3 regions of the Shewanella sp. 0m-8 genome follow, and region 1 is predicted to be linked to each of the others. Evidence: predicted binding sites of a transcription regulator. Region 1 holds the regulator's gene; each other region holds the start of a gene.

Region 1 (7,973 bases):
ACACGCTCGCGAGACTCTTGCAAGCGAATTTGCGGCACTGCGCCCTCATCAGCAATCAGTAAGGTGCGAGCATCGACATCCGACGCCGCAACCCCTGACTCGCGCAGCAATGCAGCTAATAGGCGCGCTGACCAACGCTCACCAAAGCTGACTACCTGGCTGCTCTGATAGTCATTAATTGACTCTATCGACAATAGACTGATCAGCTGAGATTTATCGGTAGATAAACGCTCTCTTAAAGAACGTGCCTGCTCATTTGAGAGCAATTGCTCAATCAAATTTTGCTGGAAGCTAATGAGTGTCTGCAGCTCTTCTTGCCACAACTGTTTAGTGCTACTTAATTCGAGCAACTTATACAGGAAATTAGTACTTTTACCGGCAGCTGACACCACAACTAAATCGTCGCTGTGGCCATGCGTCAGCAAAATATGAGCAACGCGACGGTAACAGTCTGCATCCGCTAGACTTGAGCCACCAAATTTATGTAAGTGACAGCGTGCCATCGTATACCCCTTTAATTAACAAGCGGCTGCAGCATTAAGCGCAGCTTCAATATCGGCAACAAGATCGTCAGCATCTTCGATACCAACAGAAAGACGGATAAGCGTATCTTTTACGCCAGCTTCAGCGCGAGCCTCTGGCTCCATCGCCCTATGTGTCATGGTCGCAGGAACGGCCACTAAACTTTCAACGCCGCCAAGACTTTCTGCAACTGAAAAATAATTAAGATTTTTTAAGAACTCCACCAACTGGGGCTCCCCACCTTGGAGCTCAAAGCTCAACATGGCGCCAAAACCTTTTTGCTGCTTGGCCGCAATCTCATGCCCCGGGTGATCTTTAAGCCCTGGGTAATAAATTTTGGATACAGCTTTATGATTGACTAGGGTATCAAGAATTCGTTGCGCATTCGCCTGATGTTCGCGAATTCGTACTGCAAGTGTGCGAATTCCGCGCAAAGTGAGATAACTATCAAATGCTGAACCCGTTAGCCCTAATGTATTTGACCACCAATGCAGCAACTCTCCGACTTCAGGATCTTTAGCCACAACAGCGCCGCCCACCACATCACTATGACCATTAATATATTTTGTCGTAGAATGGATCACGATATCGGCGCCAAGTAATAACGGCTGTTGCAAAATAGGTGACAGAAAAGTGTTATCGACGACGACTAACGCGCCGACTTCATGGCTAGCCGAACTGATAGCTTCAATATCGACCACGCGAAGTAAGGGGTTCGACGGTGTTTCTAACCATACCATCTTAGGTTTTTGCGCTATCGCCTGATTAAGTGCCTGTGAGTCAGTCTGATCCACTACTAGCAACTTAAACTGACCTTTCTTGGCAAGGTTAGTAAATAAACGGTAACTGCCGCCATAACAGTCATGTGGCACGACAAGTAAATCATCTGGCCCGAGTAGATTTGTCGCCAAGGTGATTGCCGCCATACCAGTGCAAGTCACCACTCCCGTCGCACCTTTTTCAAGTTCGGCAATCGCATCGCCAAGAATGGAGCGAGTTGGGTTACCCGAGCGGCTATAATCGAAGTCTCTTGGATTTTTATGACCATCAAAAGAGTAGTTAGTTGACAGGTATATTGGCGGTACAACAGCGCCATGTTGGCTATCGGACTCAATGCCTTGACGCACTGCCGCGGTGGCAAGTTTACGCTCGGTCATGTACTACTCCTTAGTTACTGATTTTCTTATTAGAGATGTCTGGACGTCTAAATGTACCTAAGCACATCCTCCTCGTCAACCACTTTAGACGTTTAGACGTCCATGCATATAGAAATCTATTTGCATTTATCATAAATAAGAGGCAATAATTTGACTGCACAATTTAAAGGGTTAAAATCTGCCCCGAATTTTGAAATTACAGGTGAGTCAATGACTGAGTGGAATGGCGATTATATCAGCCCATATGCTGAACACGGCAAAAAGAATGAACAAGTGAAAAAAATTACTGTGTCCATTCCTTTGAAAGTACTTAAAGTACTTACCGATGAACGCACACGCCGCCAGGTGAATAACTTGCGTCACGCCACAAACAGTGAACTGTTGTGCGAAGCATTCCTGCATGCATACACAGGCCAGCCACTGCCAAACGATGCCGATCTAACTAAAGATAAACCCGACAGCATGCCTGCAGAGGTTAAACGTCTAATGGATGAAATGGGCATTGAGTGGGAAGAACTTGAATAATCTTCATTGATTATCGACAAACATGATCTCCAGATAAGGACTGCTTAGCAGTCCTTATCTGCTTCTATACCACTATAAACGTGTAGCAGACTGATAGTTTGCCTGTAAATCGATTCACGCCATCGTCACTGATAGGCCAACCTATATTCGTTCCCATATAAGCCGTCTTGGCTGGATAAACAGATGATCGAACCCATTACATTACTACTTGCCTCACTGATTATCTTTTGTGGCGCACTAACCCAAAGTCTTATCGGCTTTGGCCTAGCCGTCGTTGCAAGCCCCTTGCTGTATATCGTCGATCCGAGCCTAGTACCTGCACCTGTTATCATGATGGGATTCTCTATTGCACTGCTGACCCTATTTAGAGAGCGAGGTCAGCTTGAGTTTAATGGCCTGCAATATGCACTCTTAGGTCGTATTCCTGGCGGCATACTCGGCGCGACGTTGATTTTAATTGCGCCGCAACCGATTTTAGGTCTGGCGATAGCCGCGATTGTGGCATTGGCGGTTGGTTTAAGCTTGATGAAGTTTAGTATTCCAGTGAATCGATTTAGCTTATTTATCGCAGGCATTTTATCCGGTATTTTTGGCAACATAGCCGCAATTGGCGGTCCGCCACTGGCCATCTTGCTTTCAGGTAAAGATGCAGGCCAATTTCGCGCCGCTCTATCGGCCTTTTTTATCTTTAGCTCGATGATTGCTTTGATCATTTTGGCATTTGCAGGCTTGCTGACCTTGCATCACTTTTATATCTCTTTAATGCTATTACCCTCTGTGATTTTGGGATATATCGTGGCAGGGCGATTAGTAGGACGAGTCGACAAACAAAAAACCAGAGCGTTAACTCTGGCTTTATGTGGCGGCAGTGCGCTTATCCTAACCATTAAATCAACGATAGAGTTAATGGGTTAACGTTACTCGTTAGAAATGGTAGGAGGTTTGCAGCACGCCTCCTACCGCATTGTCATCACCAAACATACCGGTGAAGTCTAAGAAAAAAGAATCACCGAAGGCAAAGCCTGAACCCAATGAATAGAGATTAGCTGTAGAGTCTTTCATATCATGGCGATAACCCACTCGTAGCGACATCCAATCAAAGGCTCTAACTTCCCCCCCTAAGCGCCAATATTGAGTACCATCGAGCTCTTTAAACTTCTTATTTTCAATCAGATCGATATCTGTGGTTACCGATAAAATACTCCAGTCATAAGCCACTCCAGCGGTTACTAAGGGCTCTACGCGGTAGGTAAACTTTTGCCCTTCAACTTCTATGGTATCCACATCTTGGCTAATCAAGTTTCTCCCCGACAGACCTAGCGTCAGCCCTTCAAATGGTTGCAAGGCGACACCGATATCGAGGTTAAAGTTAGTCTCATCATTACGGTACTTAACGTCGTCAAAATCACTGGCATCAAAGTTATTCGCATTGGCAATATAGTTATAGGTGTCAACGCGCTGAAACTTTGGCGATATACCCACTGCAATCGGCATATTGACGATAGAAAGTGGAAAACTCAATGCAATACCTAAATCTGATACTGCGCCGCCTACTACTTGCCCTTGAGAGTCTAAATCAGAAATTTGTGGTGGATTATTAGGATCTAAATTATTGAGGGTATTGATATCTGACTGCGCGATATTAGCAACGCCGACGGCGTTGACATAAGTCTTATAGAAGATTGCCATCGGCATTCTTTGATGTGGAATGGCCACGCTGAAACCAAGCCCTGCACTCGCATAGGTTGAAGTGCCCTTTAACGACTCTAAATCAGCTACTAAATCATCACGAAATTGATTAATATCACCACTATTGCCCGTATCAATCGCATCAGCTAAGCCATCGTATGCGTCAATCAGCGAATCAAACTTATCTATCATGTCATCGCTATCAGCCATATCGATTCCAAGAACAGGCATCAGCAGTACTGCAGAATTGTCTTTATGCGCATTAATCGCGAGTAAGGCAGGATTAACAAAAGCCGCCCCCTCTTTATTTGAAGCTGCAACGCCCGCTCCCCCCATAGCATCGCTTCGAGCCTCATAATATTCTTGCCCTGCATAGGCTGAAAAGCAATGTAACAAGGCACAAGCTAGTGCTATTTTCTTTAGGTTCATCCATTCCACCTTTTAATGTCCTTAACGCTCTAAGCAGCAATACGACTCAAATCGAAAAAAGGTTATTTTTGTTCTTAAGATATTCTAAGACAAAATCGACTAAAATGGATGACAAATTTAACTTTAAATAAACATTTATATAGCAAAATGTTTGCCACCCCAATCATCAGTAACAAACCGATTAAAGGGGGCTCAACCTTATTTCAATTCAATTTTTTGGCAACGCCACATATTCCATAAAGTGCTGTGTAGTGAAATCAATAAACTGCCTTAATCGAGCTGGTTGAAACTGATCTTTGTTATAAAGCAGATAAAGCGGTGTATCCGATATGGTCCAATCTTCAAATACATGCACTAATTCACCGCTATCTAACTCCGTGCTACAGTAAATTTCAGGTAATCTGACAATACCATTTCCTGCCAACGCACTACTTTTCATCACGCGGCCATTTTTACATAAGAAAGTGCCAGCAATCGTGACCTCTGCCTTTTGGTTTTTATCGCTACGAGAGTGATAATTCCAGTGGTATACCGACCCGGTAATACAGGCATGGCTCTTCAACTCTTTTGGATGTTGAGGACGACCGCGCTTAGCAATATAAGCCGGCGATGCCAGTGTACAATTGGCAATGTCCATCAACTTTCTCGCCACCAAGCCTGAGTCTTCAAGCTCTCCCATTCTGAAGACCAAATCAAACTCATCAAGCACTAAGTCTACTCGCTGGCTACTAAAATCAAGATGGATCTGAATGTTCGGATGTTGGCTCATAAAGTCGTTCACCAGTTGGTTGACGATCTCTTCACCGATATAACCACCAACGCAGTTAATATTGATTTTTCCCTGCAAGTTATGGGCGTTATCAACCGTCTTGGCGACGGCTTGCTCCATAACATCTAAGGCATGTTGGCAGCGCTCATAAAAAAAGCTGCCCTGCTCTGTTAATCGCTGCGCCCTTGTTGTGCGAGTAATTAGGGTCACTCCCAGGTAGCGTTCTAATTGCGTTAACTGCTTTGAAAGGTGAGAACGAGAGCAACCTAGCTTTTCAGCCGCAAGGGTAAAACTGCCTTTCTCTGCAATCACGGTAAAGGCGCGAACATCTGCTAAATTTAGGTCTTGATACATGAACGGCAATCCATTTTATCTCGGTATGTTGACGAGCATTAGAAGTCATATGTAAACAATCATATTCTCTATAGATTATATATCAACAATATTGGTTTATATAAAATACTCATCAATCGAGATCCTACCCCCTTATTGAGGCTGATATGAAACAATTAATCGTTATTACAGGTGCATCTTCTGGTATTGGTGCGGCAATGGCTAGAGCCTTTAGCGCTAAGGGTCACCCACTGCTTTTACTGGCACGCCGCATTGAACCTATGCAAGCTCTGGCACTTGAAAATAGCTTATGCGTCAGTGTTGACGTAACTGATGCAGATGCAATGAAAAGCGCTATTGCTGCAGTCGAAGCCAAGTTTGGCCCTGTAGGTTGCTTAATCAATAACGCTGGAGTCATGCTACTGGGCGCAGCGGATGTTCAAGATCCTGCCGAATGGAGCCGTATGCTTAACATCAACGTGATGGGTGTACTCAATGGTATTCACGCGGTTCTTGCCGATATGAAAGCGCGCAAAACAGGCACCATCATCAACGTGAGCTCAATAGCAGGCCGCAAAACATTCCCGAACCATGCGGCATACTGTGCCACTAAGTTTGCTGTACATGCACTCACAGAAAATATCCGTGAAGAAGTCGCCTTAGATGATGTGCGTATGGTGACGATTGCGCCTGGGGCAGTTGAAACCGAATTATTAAGCCACACCACCAGCGAAGAGATCAAAGCGGGTTACAACGAGTGGAAAGAGTTCATGGGCGGAGTGATTGAGCCAACAGCGGTTGCTGATGCAGCCGTGTTCGCCTTCGAGCAACCACAAAATGTATGTGTGCGTGAAATCGTATTAGCACCTACGCGTCAACAGCCTTAATCTTCCCTCACACAAGTTAATGCCCTTCCAGTCTTTCTGCTAGGGCTTTTTATTAACAGCAAGTCAACCTAGTTATCACTTTAGGGATAGCTAAAACCCAAAAACGTGACACAGACCTCGCACCAAAAACACTCCGCAAGACAAAAACAGATAATCAAAATCACACTCAAAACCATAAAATCCTTTAAAAACAAAAGCAAGCACACACACGCCAACCTCCATTAGATTTTATTCAATGATCTTTTTATCAATTAGATTTTTATCATGAACATGATCAAGCTCAATATTTAACCCAACAACACCCGCTAAATTTAGTAACAACACGGAAGCATTTTTAAAGCATTTAATTAACCACGCAAAGGACGGCATCAAACCTATAAAAAAGTAAGGAATTGATGATGAAAACAATCTCAAAAATCGGAATAGGCCTTGTCCTTGCGCTGTCTTTGGGGCTTCAAGCCCAGGCTGCAGACGGCGGTAACCCTAAAAAGGGTAAGCACCTTTATAAAAAAGAGTGTAAAGCCTGCCATAGCAAAGGTGATGTGGGGGGAGAGATCACTCCAATGACAAAAACCATGAGCCAGTGGGATCGCTTCTTTAAACGTATGAAGCACAAAGGTGATCAAGAAGCCTTTAATGCGCTATCTGAAAAGGACTTAAAAGATATTCAACAGTTCCTTTATGACCATGCGGCTGACTCAGATCAACCGCAAACCTGTGGCTAAGACGCGGTAAGCCGACTTACCACCATTCTTAGATTCTCAGAGTAACCAACAGATAAATTAAAAATGGGGAAAGCCTCAGGGCCTCGTGCTGCCAAAAATCAGCCAAGTCCAGGTTGCCCCTCAACATCAATCGAGACAAGACAACAGCAAGATAAGTCAAACCTCGAAAGGAGAGATGTTATGCGTACCCTTATATCACTACTCGTTGCCAATGCTATCGCCTTATCTGGCAGTGTATATGCCAATGAAAACGACGCTCAAAAAATTTCAGATCTAAAGCAACAGCTAGAGGACATCACCAGCGAGATTGACGATCTCAATGATCGCGTCGATAACAATGAGCGCCACTCCGCCCTCGACAGAATTTTGATCACTGGCGACTTTCGTACCAAAGCTCACTCACTTCACTATCAAAACGTGACCTGGAACCCTGCAATAAAGGTCAATTTTAGTGACTTTGGTGCCAAAGCGATGTCCGGCGTATTTGGCATGCCAAATGATCCAAGCTCACCTTTAGGCAAGATGATGGCAGCAGATCCGAATTTAGCGGCGGCATTCCAAAGTGGTCAGCTTCAGGGGATCATGCCTTATGTTTTAGCTCAAAAAACCACTCAAGATATCGATAACGATATTTTTTACACCACAAGGTTACGCCTCAATTTAAAAGCCAAAGTCTGGGACAACGTCAGTTTTGCGGGCCGGCTCTCTATGTATAAAAACTGGGGCGACTCTACCGGAGTGCAAGTATTCGATTCTTGGCGCTCATTTACCATGGATGGCACCAGCAGCGGTAACACCAGTGGCGACTGGCTAAGAGTCGAGCGCGCTTATTTCGACTGGAAGAACATCAACGGTTCACCATTCTATCTCTCCATTGGACGTCGGCCTTCAACCTATGGCCCCCCAACCCAATATCGTGAAAATGAGCAACGAGGCG
Region 2 (7,973 bases), on a different contig from region 1:
CATTAACACCGTTTTGTCTGGACTTAGGATCTTAGAGGTTTCACCCATAAACTTAACGCCAGCAACAATTAATGTTTTAGCGGGATGATCACGGCCAAAACGGGCCATCTCTAATGAGTCAGAAACACAACCGCCGGTCTCTTCCGCTAAAGCTTGAATTTCTGGGTCGGTATAATAGTGCGCAACCAAAACCGCATCTTTTTCTTTTAAAAGCTGCTTAATTCTGGCTGTTGATTCAGCTTTCTCACGATCGGATAAAGGAGCAGGCTTGGGTGGAAAAGGATAGTCAATATTTTCGATAATTGGGGCGAATGCGCTCATAGTAAAACCAATGGGCAATAACAGATTAGCGGAATTATACGGAATAGTTAACAAATTTAAAACTACTACAGGGCTAATAGAGATAAAAAAGGCGCTATCACTAGCGCCATTTTATCACGTTGTTGATAGCTATCGCATAGCTAGCAACATTTCTTGTGGCTGTTCTAAATAGTGTTTCCACAAGTTACAAAAACGAGCAATGGTACCACCATCAATTACCCGGTGATCGCCAGACCAACTCACCTGCATGATCTTACGCGCTTCGACTTCGCCTTTCTCATTAAAGCGCGGTAGCATTTGCAGTTTACCTAAGGCGACTATCGCTACTTCAGGCTTATTAATGATTGGTGTTGCCACCGTACCACCCAATGCACCGATGTTTGAAATTGAAATACTGCCACCTTTAAGATCCGCTGGAGATACCCTGCCACTTCGTGCAGCATGAGTTAAACGCGTGATCTCAGTAGCGATTTCAAGAATCGTTTTATCTTGTACATCTTTTACATTAGGCACAAGTAGACCCACTTTAGAATCAACTGCCATGCCTATGTTATGGCTTGCAAGATAAGTCTGCTCAGTGCAGTCAGCATTAACTCGGCTGTTCATATCTGGAAATTGAGCCAGTGCCAGTGACATAGACTTCATAAAGAAAGGCATCATGGTGAGCTTGAGCTCGTCTGATGAATACTTTTTCTTCATGCTTTCACGTAGTGCAACTAAATCGGTTAAATCAAACTCTTCGCAATAGGTAAAATGTGGGATCGTTGATACAGAGTCCATCATCATTTTCGCCATCACGGCGCGTACACCTTTTATCGGCTCAACTCTATCGGCGTGGTTTTTAACCTGCAAGTTTTCAACCTGTGCGTGTTGAGCAACTGCCACAGTTTGCGCCGTTGCCTTAGCCGTGCTGACTGCGTCAGTGATACCTGACTGCATTGCCGCGCCGCCAAGGTGGTGACGCTCAATATCTTCCTTATACACCCGGCCATTTTTACCAGAGCCACTCACCGTTGAGATATCAATATCTAGACTGCGAGCCAAACGTCGCACCGCAGGGCTTGCTAGCGCTTTGCCTTGTGGCACTATTTCATTTGTTGTTACTGATGCATTAGCAAGTGTATCGACGGTGCTAGTCTTGCTTGCATCAGTGACATTTACACTGTTTGCATCTGATACAACTTCAATGGCAAATAGCGGCTCATGCACACGTGCCAGCTGGCCTTTACGGTAATGTAATTTACTAATTTTACCTTTTTTTATGGCGGGTATTTGCACTAAGGCTTTATCGGTCATCACATCGGCAATAGGCTGATCTTCAACGACCATATCACCTTCGTTAACGAGCCATTCGACAAGTTCACACTCAACAATACCTTCACCGATATCGGGCAGTAAAAACTCTTCAATAGTCACACCTGCAGTGATCGCTACGGAAGGACTTGTTTGTACGGAGGCAGTTTCGACAAAGTTTGTGTCACTTATCGAGCTCTCCCCTGAAGCAGCGCTTGGCGTCACTTGCAGCTCTTCTGTTACATCGACAGAATAAAGCGGTGCGTGCACCAAAGCGATTTCACCTTTGGCGTAATGAAGCTTAGTAATAACACCGGCATTGGGCGCAGGAATTTGCACTAATGCTTTATCGGTCATCACATCGGCAATAGGTTGATCTTCAACAACACTATCACCCTCTGCTACCAACCATTCAACCAGCTCACATTCAACAACGCCTTCGCCGATATCCGGAAGGATAAAATCTTTAATCATGGCGGGCTCCTAAAATTTAACCGAAGCTTTGATTGCTTCAAACGTCTTTAACGCATCTGGCATATATTCTTTTTCATGGATCAAAGGATACGGTGTATCTAGACCACAAACACGGGCAATTGGCGACTCAAGGTACAAGAAACACTCTTCTTGAATTGTTGCTGCGATTTCACCTGCGAACCCACCCGTTAATGGTGCTTCGTGGTTAATCAGTAAGCGACCAGTCTTTTTTACTGATGCCGCGACAGTATCGACATCCCAAGGAGACAAGGTTCTTAAATCGATTATTTCACAAGAAATACCTTTTTTAGCCGCCATTTCAGCCGATTTTTCAAGGATCTCCATCTGAGCTCCCCAGCCTAGAAGCGTGATATCAGTCCCCACTTTCACGACTTCCGCTTTACCGAGTTCGATAACGTAGTCACCTTCGGGTACATCACCAACTGAGGCGCGATATAAGCGTTTAGGCTCGAAGAATATCACCGGGTTTTTATCACGAATAGAGGCGATTAATAAGCCCTTCGCTTGCTCTGGATTACGCGGCACAACCACTTTAAGCCCTGGTGTTTGAGTAAAATAAGCTTCTGGTGATTGCGAGTGATAGTGACCGCCTGCAATTCCGCCACCATATGGAGTTCTAAAGGTCAGCCCGCCCACATCAAACTCGTTACCACTGCGGTATCTAAATTTGGCACTTTCATTAACGATTTGATCAATTGCAGGAAAAATATAATCGGCAAATTGGATCTCAGCGACAGCCGTCATGCCATTTGATGCTAAACCATTGGCAAAGCCTGCTATGCCTTGTTCGGTTAACGGCGTATTAAAACAACGGTCGCGTCCAAACTTTTCTTGTAGGCCAGAGGTTGCTCTAAAGACCCCTCCAAAGTGACCGACATCTTCGCCAAACACTGTCATTGTTTCATCTGTTTCCATTTCCGAGCTCAGCGCTTGGTTAATGGCTTGCAACATATTCATTTGAGCCACGGCTTATACTCTCCCTGCGCTTTTTGGATAGGATTCTGGATATTTTTTAACGTGTTCTTTCAGCTGTGCTAACTGTTTTTTAAGTAAAGGAGTTGGCGTATCGTAAACATCTTCGATGATGCTATCGAGATGAGGCGTGGGTATTTTTTCTGCCACTTTGAGTTCAGATAATACCTCTTCACGGTATTTCACATACAGATCGGCATCTTCTTGCTCATTCATCCAGCCTTTATTGATCATCCAAAGTTTGAAGCGTTTTACTGGATCGTGTTGTTGCCACTTTGCTTCTTCATCTTTAGAGCGGTAACCCGATGGATCATCTGAAGAAGAGTGTGCTCCCAAGCGATAGGTCATAGCTTCAATAAGTACTGGCGCGTTATGCTCTAATGCATAGGCACGAGCTTGTTGCGTTGCCGCAAGTACGGCCAACATATCGTTACCATCAACACGGATAGTATGCATGCCGTAACCCACGCCACGACTGGCGATACCGTTACCTTTGAACTGCTCTTCTGTAGGTGTAGAAATTGCGTAACCATTGTTACGGCAAAAGAAAATAACCGGAGAATTTAACACTGCAGCCATGTTGAGGCCCGCATGGAAATCACCTTCAGAAGCCGCACCTTCACCAAAGTAACAGATAGCAATATTACGCTTACCTTGTCTTTTAAGGCTATAAGCCACACCTGTTGCCTGGGGGATTTGAGTTGCTAGCGGCGAAGAAATCGTTTGATAGTTAAGTGCTTGGCTGCCGTAATGGATTGGCATTTGACGGCCTTTACCAAAGTCTTTCTCATTACTGAACATTTGGTTCATAAATTGTTCAGTCGTAAAACCTCGGTAACGCAGCGCTGCATGTTCACGATATTGCGCTAAGATAACGTCGCCATCATCGAGGGCGGCTGTGCTACCAATAATAGAAGCCTCTTCACCAGTACAAGTCATATAGAAGCTAATTCTACCTTGACGTTGTGCGCCCAACATACGCTCGTCTAATACTCGGGTAAATACGCAAGTATCATGGATCTGTTTGGCTAGCTTTTCGTCTATTACAGGCAATACGGCGCCTTCATAGGCGGTACCATCTGCTTGTAACACTTTTAAAATCGGGATCGACAGTGAGTCTTTATCAAGAAAGCTCACGCGATGGACTGTTTCTGCATTCGTTGTTGCGTTGCTCATAATGTGCTCTTGTTATTGTTGGTGCCGCTAAACGACTAAATACGGCGCCTTGCTATTCTAATACGCGGGAAGAACATTACGTTAACGTAAACTAACTCTCAACACTTCCCATCATTGAAACCACAACTAAGCATGTCTGTGCATGTATATATTGGTTTACATGCGCAGTTATTCAGTTTGAATTTAGTCCAATTGACTTTCATCGGCAGGCTTTAAACACAAAACCGTCCGCTGCCCTACAGGTACTTTTGCATTTGGAAAAACAATCGATTCAAACTCTTGTTCGATTTTGACTTCTTTGCCGCCCTCTTTCGCTAAGGTGTATCCTCTTGGAAAAGCAGTAAAGTTTTCAACATCGTTAGCGAAGCTAAATTCAAAATCATCAAAATGTTTATTTACCGAACGGCAAACTTGATACAGATTTAAGCGTTTCATATCAAAGTCGGGTAACTGTAGATCTTTGCCCGTCATTAATAGTGTTAGCATCTCTTTCATCGCAATAAAGCGCGTCATATCATTTTGCCCCATAGGAAACACCTTACCCAGTTCAATGGTAAATGCGTCGGCATGATAATTTTCAGAGGAGAAATAACTGAACGTTGTCGTTGGTTCGTGGTGTAATAAAATAGTATTTACACCGCAAGATTCGAGAAACATGATCTGTTGCTTACTGTATTTACGGTTGGCGCGATAAGGGTAAATAGCAAACTTTTCATGTTTAGAGGGGCGAATTGCAGTATGGAGGTCATAATGTATTCTGTGGCGTTCGCCTGATTGAGAGGCAAAAAACTTATCGATATAATGCTCAAGTTTTTGCGCTCTTACCCGCTCAGGATTACACAAGCCCTCACCACGAGAGTACGCGCCATTAAATAATCGATTGAGATTTTCATCGATAAAGCGCGTGCCGTTATGGATAGCCGGTGGATTACCAATAAGAAATAGTATTCGCTGTTTTAGCGCGATGTTCTCACCCAGTAGTTGTGTCATGAGATCATTACACAGTTCTATCGGAGCTGTTTCGTTGCCGTGAACCGCACAAGATAAGACAATATCTTTGGTGTGCTTAGCATTAATCGGCTCAAACATGATAACACCCGTGTCCCACACTTCTACTCGGATCTGATTATCAAGCTCAAACTCGAACGTTTCTGGTAAATATTGTGGATGTGCCAGGGTAAGCGCTAAAAAGTCCTTAGACTGTTTCAATTCGTGAAACACAAACTACTCCTTATTTGTGGTACGTCAGCTTTATATTCCGAGAAATCATTAAGCAACAAGCATTTGTTTCTACGGCATTCTGAACTGATTCTGCCAAGGATAATAGCATATTTGCCCCTCTATTCGGGTACAGATTTTATCGAGATAGTATAACTAATAATCAACGAGTCTAATTTCTGCTTGCATAAGCCAAAAAAATAAAACAAGATAAAGACATCTAGCCATCCAAACGGCTACTAGGCAAAGTCATCAACATTCAAGAGCAGCACTAAGGGGTAAACTATGGCATTGGCAACATTCGGCGCAGGTTGTTTTTGGGGAGTTGAATATTTCTTTAGAGAAGTCGAAGGTGTCATTGATTGTACTTGCGGTTATATGGGCGGTAAGGATCAATACACTCGCTACCAGCAAGTAAAAACCGGCACAACCGGTCATGCAGAAGTCGTACAAGTTAAATACGATCCTGCCATTGTGTCGTTTGATGATTTGCTCAATGTTTTCTGGCAAAACCATAACCCAACTAGCCTTAATCAACAGGGTGGAGACATAGGAACGCAGTATCGAAGTACTGTTTTTTTCCACGATAAGCAGCAGAAACAACTGGCTGAGATCTCAAAACTGGCTTTGATTAAAAGCCAAAAATGGGGTGCGAGACACGTGGTAACTGAAATCGTCCCTTGCCAGCAGTTTCATCACGCCGAAGAGTACCATCAGAATTACCTCGCTAAGAACGAATTACCGAGCTGCCACATCAGCTACTAGTCATCGCCCCAACGCCAAATGAAGCAAAGGCGCTAACCCCAACATGCTCACTAATGCTTATAAACAGTAAAAGGCACCCGCAAGGTGCCTTTTTTAGTCATTACTGATGAGTATATTTTTTGCTGTATTTGTTACTTTAATGCTTGAGCGACAATCTGCTGCGCATCGTCTAACAGCTTAGCCAGATGGGCTTGGCTAACAAAACTTTCACCATAAAGTTTAAATAAGGCTTCGGTACCCGATGGGCGAGCGGCAAACCAGCCTTTTTCAGTGACAACTTTAATACCACCAATAGCAGCGCCGTTGCCCGGTGCATGGGTCAACTTTTGTAAGATAACGTCTCCGGCAAGGGTATTCGCCGCAATCGTATCTGCTGAAATCTTCGAAAACTTAGCTTTGTCTTCAAGGCTCACAGGGCTATCGATGCGTTGATAAAAACTCTTACCAAACTGCGCTTCTAGTTCATCGTATCGTTGTTGTGGTGTTTTACCGGTCACAGCCAAAATTTCAGCCGCTAACAAGCATAAAATAAAGCCATCTTTATCGGTACACCAGGTGTTGCCATCTGTTCTTAAAAACGCTGCGCCAGCACTTTCTTCACCGCCAAAAGCAAAATCACTATTGGCTAAGCCTTCAACGAACCACTTAAACCCTACTGGTACTTCAGACATCTGTTTATTGTGCATTTGACAAACTTTATCAATCATCGCACTAGATACTAAAGTCTTACCTATCACCATCTGTTCGGTCCAATGAGGTCGATGGGTCACTAGGTAATCAATCGCAACCGCAAGGAAATGATTGGGATTCATTAATCCACTGCCTGGGCAGACAATGCCATGACGGTCAAAGTCAGGGTCATTACCTAAACAAAGATCAAAATTATCTTTATGCTCTAAAAGACCGGCCATTGCATAAGGTGATGAGCAGTCCATGCGGATCTTGCCGTCTTTATCCAGAGGCATGAAGCTAAAACTTGGATCGACTTTGTCGTTAAGCACTGTGATGTCGATACCATAATACTTTGCTATCGGTGACCAATAGTGAACCCCAGAGCCACCGAGAGGGTCGACGCCCAAGCGGAGTTTCGCATCTGCAATCGCCTGCATATCAACGACCTGACTTAAGTCTTCAACATAAGGTGAAATAAGGTCGGCTTCTATTATATATCCACTATCAAGCGCGGCGCTGTATGGAGTACGCTTAACGCCCGCTAAATGCTTAGCAAGATATTCGTTGGCTCTGCCTTCAATCCAGCTGGTGATTTCGCCTTCAGCGGGTCCACCATGGGGAGGATTGTATTTAATACCACCATCTTGAGGCGGATTATGGGAAGGCGTTACAATGAGGCCATCGACTAAACCGTCTACTGGATTATTGTTGGCACAAATAATCGCATGAGACACCACTGGAGTCGGTGTGAAACCATCATTTTTATGAACCACAACGCTAACTTCGTTAGCCACTAACACTTCAACAACCGACATGGCTGCGGGTTGTGACAAGGCATGTGTATCAATACCTAATATCAACTTACCCGTGATATTGGCTTGCTTTCGATAATCAGCAACTGCTTGAGCAATGGCAACAATATGTGCTTCATTAAAGCTTTTTTGCATCGCACTTCCACGATGACCCGAGGTACCAAATGTCACTTTTTGAGTTACATCTCTCACATCGGGCGTTAAGCTATAATATAGGCTAACGAGTTTGGGGATATTGACCAAATCCTT
Region 3 (7,973 bases), on a different contig from region 1:
TAATGAACTGCCTTATATGTTGACCTTTATCGCAGAAGACAACGCAGGCTCGTTTGCCGCACATACTCGTAAAGGCGGTATGCAAGTTGTCGATTATATTAGTTATGATGGCCGTGATTATTACTTGCTTGTATTGCCAACCAGCGAAAGCTTTTTTTAAGGATTTTTATGTTATCTGAATCAGTAGCAGCCATTTTCTCTCCGTATCTAACATTAAACTTATCTGGGTTTGATAACCTTAAGTTGGTGGTTGCGGTATTAACGGCCCAAGGCCAAGAGTGTCATGCGCTAGAAGCAGAATTAACCTTTGAAGGTAAAACACAAACTGCGTACTTAGTGCGTTGGCACACGCATTTTATCTATTGTGGTCGAACTAACTCTTACGGCAATGCGATTGATGAAGTAGCGAGTTTAGATGACATTAATCCAGAGTCGATACAGGTTCTACAACCGCCAGTCTTGTCGATGCAACAAGTTGAGTTTATGTGCATGGAAAACGCACATTTTGATCATTGTTGATAGAGAGTGTCAGCCTCTTGTTCACACTCTATAAAGCGGGGCAACGGCTTCCTCTGTTTACGCTCTTTTTATAAATAGTTTCCAATCCATTTCGATAATCGCCATAGATAACAGCTGTTTTTTATGGCGATTGGAGTTTGCTCAACGGAATGGTTATTCGGCATAGAAGAGTCGCCAACTTTCTTTTGTACAGTTTCAGACATTGTAGCGGCTAACATGCTGAGTCTCAGTTATGTTTGAACAAGAGTGACTCCTGAGGTAGAAAAAGGTATTTTTACGCCCTTGTACGCGGTTTAGTATCAATGCTGGCATCATAGAGTGGCTAGTCTAAGATCATAGAAGCAGCGCTGGTTTATCTTTAAATTTTTTCGAAGCTTATATGCTTCGGCTGGAAAACAACATATGAGTAGTACATCGACACATAAACCTCGGCCTATGGTTGACCTGTTAGTGAGTATCGTCATCCCCGCTTTTATTCTAATGAAGCTAAGTGGTGATGATCAGCTCGGGGCGAGTGGTGGATTAATGTTGGCGTTAAGCTTTCCGCTAGGGTGGGGCATATTTGAGCTAATAAAGTATAAAAAGTTTAATTTTATTGCTCTGCTTGGCTTAGCCAATGTGCTGCTAACCGGCGGCATTGGTTTACTGGAGCTTGACCTTAAATGGTTGGCAATTAAAGAAGCCGCGATTCCAGCCGCTATCGGCATTGCAGTGCTTATTTCGACTTTTACTTCTAAGCCACTAATTAAAGTCCTGGTCTTTAATCCAGCGGTGATGGACGTAGATAAGATCATGAAGCGCTTACAACAGAACAATTGTATGGCGGCGTTTGAAAAGCGACTCATGACAGCCACCTATTTTGTTGCCGGCTCGTTTGCGTTCTCGGCCACCATGAATTACATATTGGCGAAATGGATAGTCACCAGCCCTACTGGGACCCCTGAGTTCAATGAACAGCTGGGGCAATTGAGCTTATACAGTTACCCAATGATTGCCGTGCCATCGATGTTGATGATGATGGGCACCTTTTATTATTTATGGCGCACGATTCGAGATTTAACCGGGCTTAAATTGGAAGAGGTTTTGGCCAATCAGTGATGGTTGTCAGGTTGCGTCTGACTTTACGCTTTACAGCGGGAAGCAATCAAACTTCGTTTGACCTTTGAGTTAGACTGCGTCTAACAATTAACGTCGTGGCGTTGCCACATTGGTAATGCATCAGGCTGCGCCTGACAAAAGTCGTGAGCTTCCAGCTCACACTCGGGCAAAAGGGGGACAACAGCTTCCCCCTCTTGCATCACCCGAGCCGCCCCGACGAAGTTACATGCATTAGATACGGGCCTCATGCTCCAATAAAAATTGCCTAACGGCTCAGATGGGACATCCATGTCCCGCCGAGCCTGAACCATCATCCATGATGGTTCTACGGCATTTTCATCTCCGCACTTCGGCAACTCCGATGGGGATTTGGCGTTTTCTGTGAGTCTTGTAGAAAGTTTAATCTGACCACACTTATCCAATGAATTAGTAGCTCTATGGTATTTAGCCATGGTCGTTCGTTAGTGCTTAGATCCCAAACTGTTTGACAACTTCATCAAACACGCGAAGATCAGATTTTATTATAGTTCTAACTTCTTTAGCTCGACGTGCCTTACCGAAGTGAACGCTAGAGTTACGTAATTTGTTGATTGCTTTGAAATTTTGTAAGTTAAGCTCTAACGACTTATCCAGCTGTAAAAGTTCCAAATAAGTAACTAGTTTACCGAGACCTAAACTGCTATCGTTGTCCAACAGGTTTCGTTTAACGTCATTTTCAAGCAAAAGCTGATATAAAATCGCTTCACTAATTACTCCTGCGAGTATTGCACAAGTGCTGTATTGTTCATGTTTGAAGTTAATTCTATATTGTTCATAGAACGTTTTAATGTAATCGCAAAAGGGACTTGTTACTGCAATTTCGGATTTGATCGAGCCAGTAATTTTGTTTTTAGGTATCGGCACTATTGTATTTAGCAAAATTTTGGTGGGAATCAGTCTTAGTACCCCTCCTATTGCCACATCGTTCCAATGTTCAGATAAGCAGTCATGAGTAAAAAACCATTGTAGATATTCTTCCGTGATACCAAGGTCAATGCCCTTTTTAGACAGTACGAAAGGGATAACACTATATTTTGATAACTTAGGTTTATCTAATCGACGAAAGATAAAATTACCCTGTATAGCTGGGGCAAGAACTAATGTTCCTGCTGGTATCTCGGTTTCACTTTTGGGTATATCTTCGATTAAGCTTGAAAGAACAGCAGTTTTTGAACCTATAAAGTTTATACTTATGATTTTTTTTATGTTTGTTGAATCCAAACTCACTTCCATCCATGGCTGTTAATTGTCAAATTAAACGAACAATAGCTTTCTATTTTTTGTTTCGTTTTAAGGCTTATTAGGTACAAGCCTGAATTGGTGCTAAATAACAAAATATTGGAGAGGCATAACCCCAAATAAATGTACCTATGCCACCCAAGATAATTTCAAGCTTAGTTAATCGCTCATACTTTTCTTCGTTATTTTTAATCGATTGTTCTACGTTAGGCACATTAACTTTTAAAGCAATAAAAGGTTCAGCGTTCATATCTCTGACCTGCGTGCCCATTTCTTCGACTGCAGAATTATACTTTAATAATGACTCTGATAGTTTCTTGCGTCTAGCTAAACCAAATTTCCAAAATGTTGAAATAGCTATGATAACAACTAATGAGCCAGATCTTTCTAACCATGACCAATCTAAGCTTATGATTGAAACTAAAAGTCCGCTAGCAATACACAAAATTGCCAAAGATATAATTAAAATCTCTGTTTTGTATTTAGAGATGTTCAAAAAAACTCCATTTATATAGTGGGCATACACGTATATTTGCTCATCGCGTATGCTCATTTAATAACCCTGTTATCTTAGTTGTGACGAAGTAAAGTTATGGATTAATAAGTACTTTACCAGAGTCGTGCACGATAAACGAGCAAAAGGCCGAAAAGTGAACATTGGTACTGATGCTGATTCGAAGCAATACTTATAAAGGGAAAAGTGACTTATGAAACTAACAGAAAACACCTATTCCCCATCGGAGTTGCCGAAAGACGTAGATGAAAATGCCGTGGAGCATCATGGATGATGGCTCAGGCTCGGGGGGACATGGATGTCCCATCTGAGCCGTTAGGCGATTTTTATTGGAGTATGAGGCTCGTATCTAATGCATGTAACTTCGTCGGGGCGTCATGGTGGATGCAAGGAGGATAAGGACGAGCAGTCCTCCTTGCCCGGGTGTGGGATGGAATTCCACGACGTTGGTCAGGTGCAGCCTGATAAGTGGCATGGCCACGACTTTAGTTGTTAGACGCAGTCTAACTATAAGGTCAAACGAAGCTTGATTGCGTCAAAGGCCGTAAGGCCTCATCCCCACTAGACAGTGGGAACAATACCCATTAAAACAAGTTCCTTATCAGAACCTTGATATTTCAAAAACAATTGTTGAATATCATTTGGTGCTGATGACACAGCGCAAAACCCATGTTGTGAATAAAACCCTTCTAAATGCGCCAAAGCAAAAATATACGTCTTACCATCACTGAGAACGGATGAAAGTTCATCCATCAACTTATCCCCCACACCTTGGCCGCGAAAATCGGGATGCACCAACATGCCGGTTAAAATAGCTAACTGACCAATAGGCCGAATACGGGCGCTGGCTACTATCTCAGAGCAAATAGTTTTAGAGGAAGTGAATTCGCCAACACTATCAAGGTTTGGGTCAGTTTGCGTTAACACGCAGATAGACTCTTTCTGCAACAAGCGTGCATAAGGCATATGCTGGCGATAGAACTTCTTCACCTCGATACGCTCATCAGGCGCTAACCAAGTTAATTGCAGCTTTGTATTCATTGCAGTTGTCATAAACAAAATGGTTTTGGCTTAGTCTTCAAAGCAAGATTGTCGCACCAAAGTGGAGTTACAGCTAGTTGTAGATGACTGGAATAATCGAATTATTCTTAATCAGTACTAAGGAGCGAAATGGTTGCGTCTGAAACCTAGTGTAGATGCGGATTAGGCCATCGAAAACAGGGTGAAAGATAACGAAGTTATCAGGCTCTTGAACGAGAGGTATGGATACCGAACTGGCTTTTTAACAAGGATGTTTTTTGTTTTCGTTGAGCTCACAGGGCTGATTCTGTTCCATACAGAATTTGGCATTCCCTCCATCCATGGAGGTCAGACGTGCTTGTAGCGAGCCTAAGCTGTATCTGCACATACGCTTGCCGCAGGCAGTTGGAACCACAATAGATAAAGTTACTTACTTGGTTCCATATATCTAACCAAGCTAGAAATCATCCTTGGTAAATCGTCATAAATGTTCCGGACACAACGACGATTTATTATTTTGAAAAAGTCATCCATGGTAAATCGTCATAAATGTTCCAGACATAAAAAAACCGCCCTTAGGCGGTTTTATATTAGCGTTGAACCAGCAACGCCGAACTAATCGATAACGATTAAAGACCTGCGTCAGCGCGTAGTGCGTCAACTTTGTCAGTAGCTTCCCATGGGAACTCGTTACGACCAAAGTGACCATATGCAGCCGTCGCTTGGTAGATTGGGCGAGCTAGGTTTAACATCTCTGTTAGACCGTATGGGCGTAGGTCGAAGTGACGACGTACTAGGTCAATCAATAGCTCTTCGCCAACTTTAGCAGTGCCAAATGTTTCGATGCTGATTGAAGTTGGCTCTGCAACACCAATAGCGTAAGACACTTGAAGCTCACAACGGTCTGCAAGACCTGCTGCAACGATGTTCTTAGCAACGTAACGTGCTGCGTATGCTGCACTACGGTCAACTTTTGATGGGTCTTTACCAGAGAAAGCACCACCACCGTGACGAGCCATACCACCATATGTGTCAACGATGATCTTACGACCCGTTAGACCACAATCACCTACTGGACCACCGATAACGAAACGGCCAGTTGGGTTGATGAAGTATTTAGTGTCTTTAGATAACCACTTAGCCGGTAATACTGGCTTGATGATGGTTTCCATTACACCTTCAATGAGGTCTGCTTGAGTCACATCTTCGCTGTGCTGCGTAGATAGAACAACTGCATCGATACCAGCAATGCTGCCATCTGAGTTATAAGCAAAAGTAACCTGACTCTTCGCATCAGGACGTAACCATGGAAGTGTCTTGTCTTTACGTACTTCAGACTGACGCTTAACTAGCTTGTGCGAATAAGTAATAGGCGCAGGCATGAGTACGTCGGTTTCGTTGTTGGCATAGCCAAACATTAAACCTTGGTCACCAGCACCTTGCTCTTTAGGGTCAGCACGGTCAACACCTTGGTTGATGTCTGGAGACTGCTTACCAATTACGTTTAGGATGGCGCAAGAGTCGGCATCAAAACCCATATCTGAGTGAGTGTAGCCAATGTCACGTACAGTCTTACGGGTGATCTCTTCGATATCAACCCAAGCTGAAGTGGTAACTTCGCCGCCAACCATAACCATGCCAGTTTTGACATAAGTTTCGCATGCTACACGAGCTTTTGGATCTTGCGCCAAAATTGCGTCTAGTACCGCATCAGAAATCTGATCGGCGATTTTATCTGGATGACCTTCTGAGACCGACTCAGAGGTAAACAAGTGCTTTGCCATGATGGAAAATCTCGTCTTTAAACAATTTGAATGTGTAGAAGTATCTACATCTAGACGGCTATTCTAGTGTAAAACAGAGTTGATGACACCCCTTTCACTAAATTTTGTGCAGTCACGCGCGCATTTTATTTGCTAGATACATATTTAATAGGGTTTTTGATTTACATTAGATCTATGTAAGTAAAGGTGATTTTTACTGTTTTATGCGCAGCGTTCTGATTTAGGAATGATCAATAATTTGCCCATTTTTGCCAAAAACTCACCGCTGAAATAGAAAAAAGCTATTATTTGATGGCATTAATTTGCTCAAGCTTCATTCATCTCACTTAAAAGTGCCAATATTTTTCATTCTGGGTGAATTAAATTTGCGTCCTACTGGCGAGTAGGCGAAAATATGGCTCCAAAATTTGCTGTAGGGAAGGGAAAAGCAAATACAAATTTGTGGCCCTTTTCTCAATCTAAGCCTCAATACCTCAAAACGAAGCAGGAGAGAGCATGTCATCTCGTAAAGAACTCGCAAACGCAATCCGCGCATTGACCATGGATGCTGTTCAAAAAGCCAATTCTGGTCACCCAGGTGCACCAATGGGGATGGCTGATATTGCTGAAGTGCTATGGAACGATTTCCTAAAGCACAACCCAAACAACCCAGACTGGGTTGATCGTGACCGCTTTATCCTTTCTAACGGCCACGGCTCTATGCTTATTTACTCTTTGCTGCACCTTACAGGTTACGCATTACCTATCGAAGAGTTGAAAAACTTCCGTCAGCTTCACTCTAAAACACCGGGACACCCAGAATACGGTTACACACCCGGTGTTGAAACGACAACTGGCCCACTAGGCGCTGGTATCAGTAACGCTGTAGGTATGGCGATTGCTGAAAAGACACTGGCTGCACAGTTCAACCAGCCTGGTCACGACATCGTTGATCACTTCACATACTGCTTCCTAGGCGATGGCTGTTTGATGGAAGGTATCTCTCATGAAGCATGTTCACTAGCCGGCACCCTAGGTCTTGGCAAGCTAGTCGCGTTCTGGGATGACAACGGTATCTCTATCGATGGTCACGTAGAAGGCTGGTTCACTGACGATACGCCTAAGCGTTTTGAGTCTTACGGCTGGCACGTCATTGCTAACGTAGACGGACACGACAGCGACGCAATCCGCGCAGCTATCGAAGAAGCTAAGTCAGTTACTAACAAGCCAACAATGATTTGCTGCAAAACCACAATCGGTTTTGGTTCACCAAACAAGTCTGGCAGCCACGACTGTCACGGCGCACCACTAGGTGATGCTGAAATCGCAGCGGCTCGTGAATTCCTTGGCTGGAACCACGGTGCATTTGAAATCCCAGAAAACGTTTACGCGGGTTGGGATGCTAAAGAAGCGGGTCAAGCTAACGAAGCTAACTGGAACGATAAGTTCGCAGCATATGAAGCAGCATTCCCAGAATTGGCGGCTGAATACAAGCGTCGTGTTATTTCTGGCGACCTACCTGCTGACTTTGAAGAGAAAGCACAAGCTTTCGTTCAAGAGTGTCAAGATAAAGCAGAAGGCATTGCTAGCCGTAAAGCATCACAAAATGCTATTGGTGCATTTGGCGCTATCCTACCTGAAATGCTAGGTGGCTCTGCAGATCTAGCCGGTTCTAACCTAACGCTTTGGTCAGGCTCTAAAGGTATTCAAGACGATCCAGCCGGTAACTACATCTATTACGGTGTACGTGAATTCGGCATGAGCGGTATCATGAACGGTGC

Evidence for each region. Region 1 encodes MetJ, which represses methionine synthesis genes. Its sites were predicted from a motif close to TAGACGTCTAGACGTCTA; they were not measured.
Region 2: msrA (peptide-methionine (S)-S-oxide reductase MsrA) is a predicted target of MetJ. The motif match lies at 5,697-5,714, and genes of this name have one in related genera.
Region 3: metK (methionine adenosyltransferase) is a predicted target of MetJ. The motif match lies at 6,257-6,274, and genes of this name have one in related genera.

The regions. Positions count from the first base shown of each region.
Region 1 is NZ_JBRIMB010000016.1:8,528-16,500, reverse strand. It holds gene ACVBIO_RS10060 (bifunctional aspartate kinase/homoserine dehydrogenase II) at 1-503, opposite strand, end outside; gene metB (cystathionine gamma-synthase) at 519-1,679, opposite strand; gene metJ (met regulon transcriptional regulator MetJ) at 1,890-2,204, shown strand; gene ACVBIO_RS10045 (sulfite exporter TauE/SafE family protein) at 2,388-3,119, shown strand; gene ACVBIO_RS10040 (conjugal transfer protein TraF) at 3,129-4,322, opposite strand; gene ACVBIO_RS10035 (LysR family transcriptional regulator) at 4,531-5,445, opposite strand; gene ACVBIO_RS10030 (SDR family oxidoreductase) at 5,592-6,311, shown strand; gene ACVBIO_RS10025 (c-type cytochrome) at 6,707-7,036, shown strand; gene ACVBIO_RS10020 (DUF3373 domain-containing protein) at 7,217-7,973, shown strand, end outside.
Region 2 is NZ_JBRIMB010000001.1:184,701-192,673, reverse strand. It holds gene nadA (quinolinate synthase NadA) at 1-321, opposite strand, end outside; gene ACVBIO_RS00860 (dihydrolipoyllysine-residue acetyltransferase) at 451-2,088, opposite strand; gene ACVBIO_RS00855 (alpha-ketoacid dehydrogenase subunit beta) at 2,098-3,075, opposite strand; gene ACVBIO_RS00850 (thiamine pyrophosphate-dependent dehydrogenase E1 component subunit alpha) at 3,079-4,257, opposite strand; gene astE (succinylglutamate desuccinylase) at 4,441-5,478, opposite strand; gene msrA (peptide-methionine (S)-S-oxide reductase MsrA) at 5,761-6,240, shown strand; gene pgm (phosphoglucomutase (alpha-D-glucose-1,6-bisphosphate-dependent)) at 6,372-7,973, opposite strand, start outside.
Region 3 is NZ_JBRIMB010000002.1:158,584-166,556, reverse strand. It holds gene ACVBIO_RS01905 (N-acetyltransferase family protein) at 1-160, shown strand, start outside; gene ACVBIO_RS01900 (hypothetical protein) at 169-519, shown strand; gene ACVBIO_RS01895 (VC0807 family protein) at 922-1,617, shown strand; gene ACVBIO_RS01890 (hypothetical protein) at 1,698-1,907, opposite strand; gene ACVBIO_RS01885 (hypothetical protein) at 2,086-2,877, opposite strand; gene ACVBIO_RS01880 (hypothetical protein) at 2,957-3,391, opposite strand; gene ACVBIO_RS01875 (GNAT family N-acetyltransferase) at 3,971-4,450, opposite strand; gene metK (methionine adenosyltransferase) at 5,059-6,213, opposite strand; gene tkt (transketolase) at 6,709-7,973, shown strand, end outside.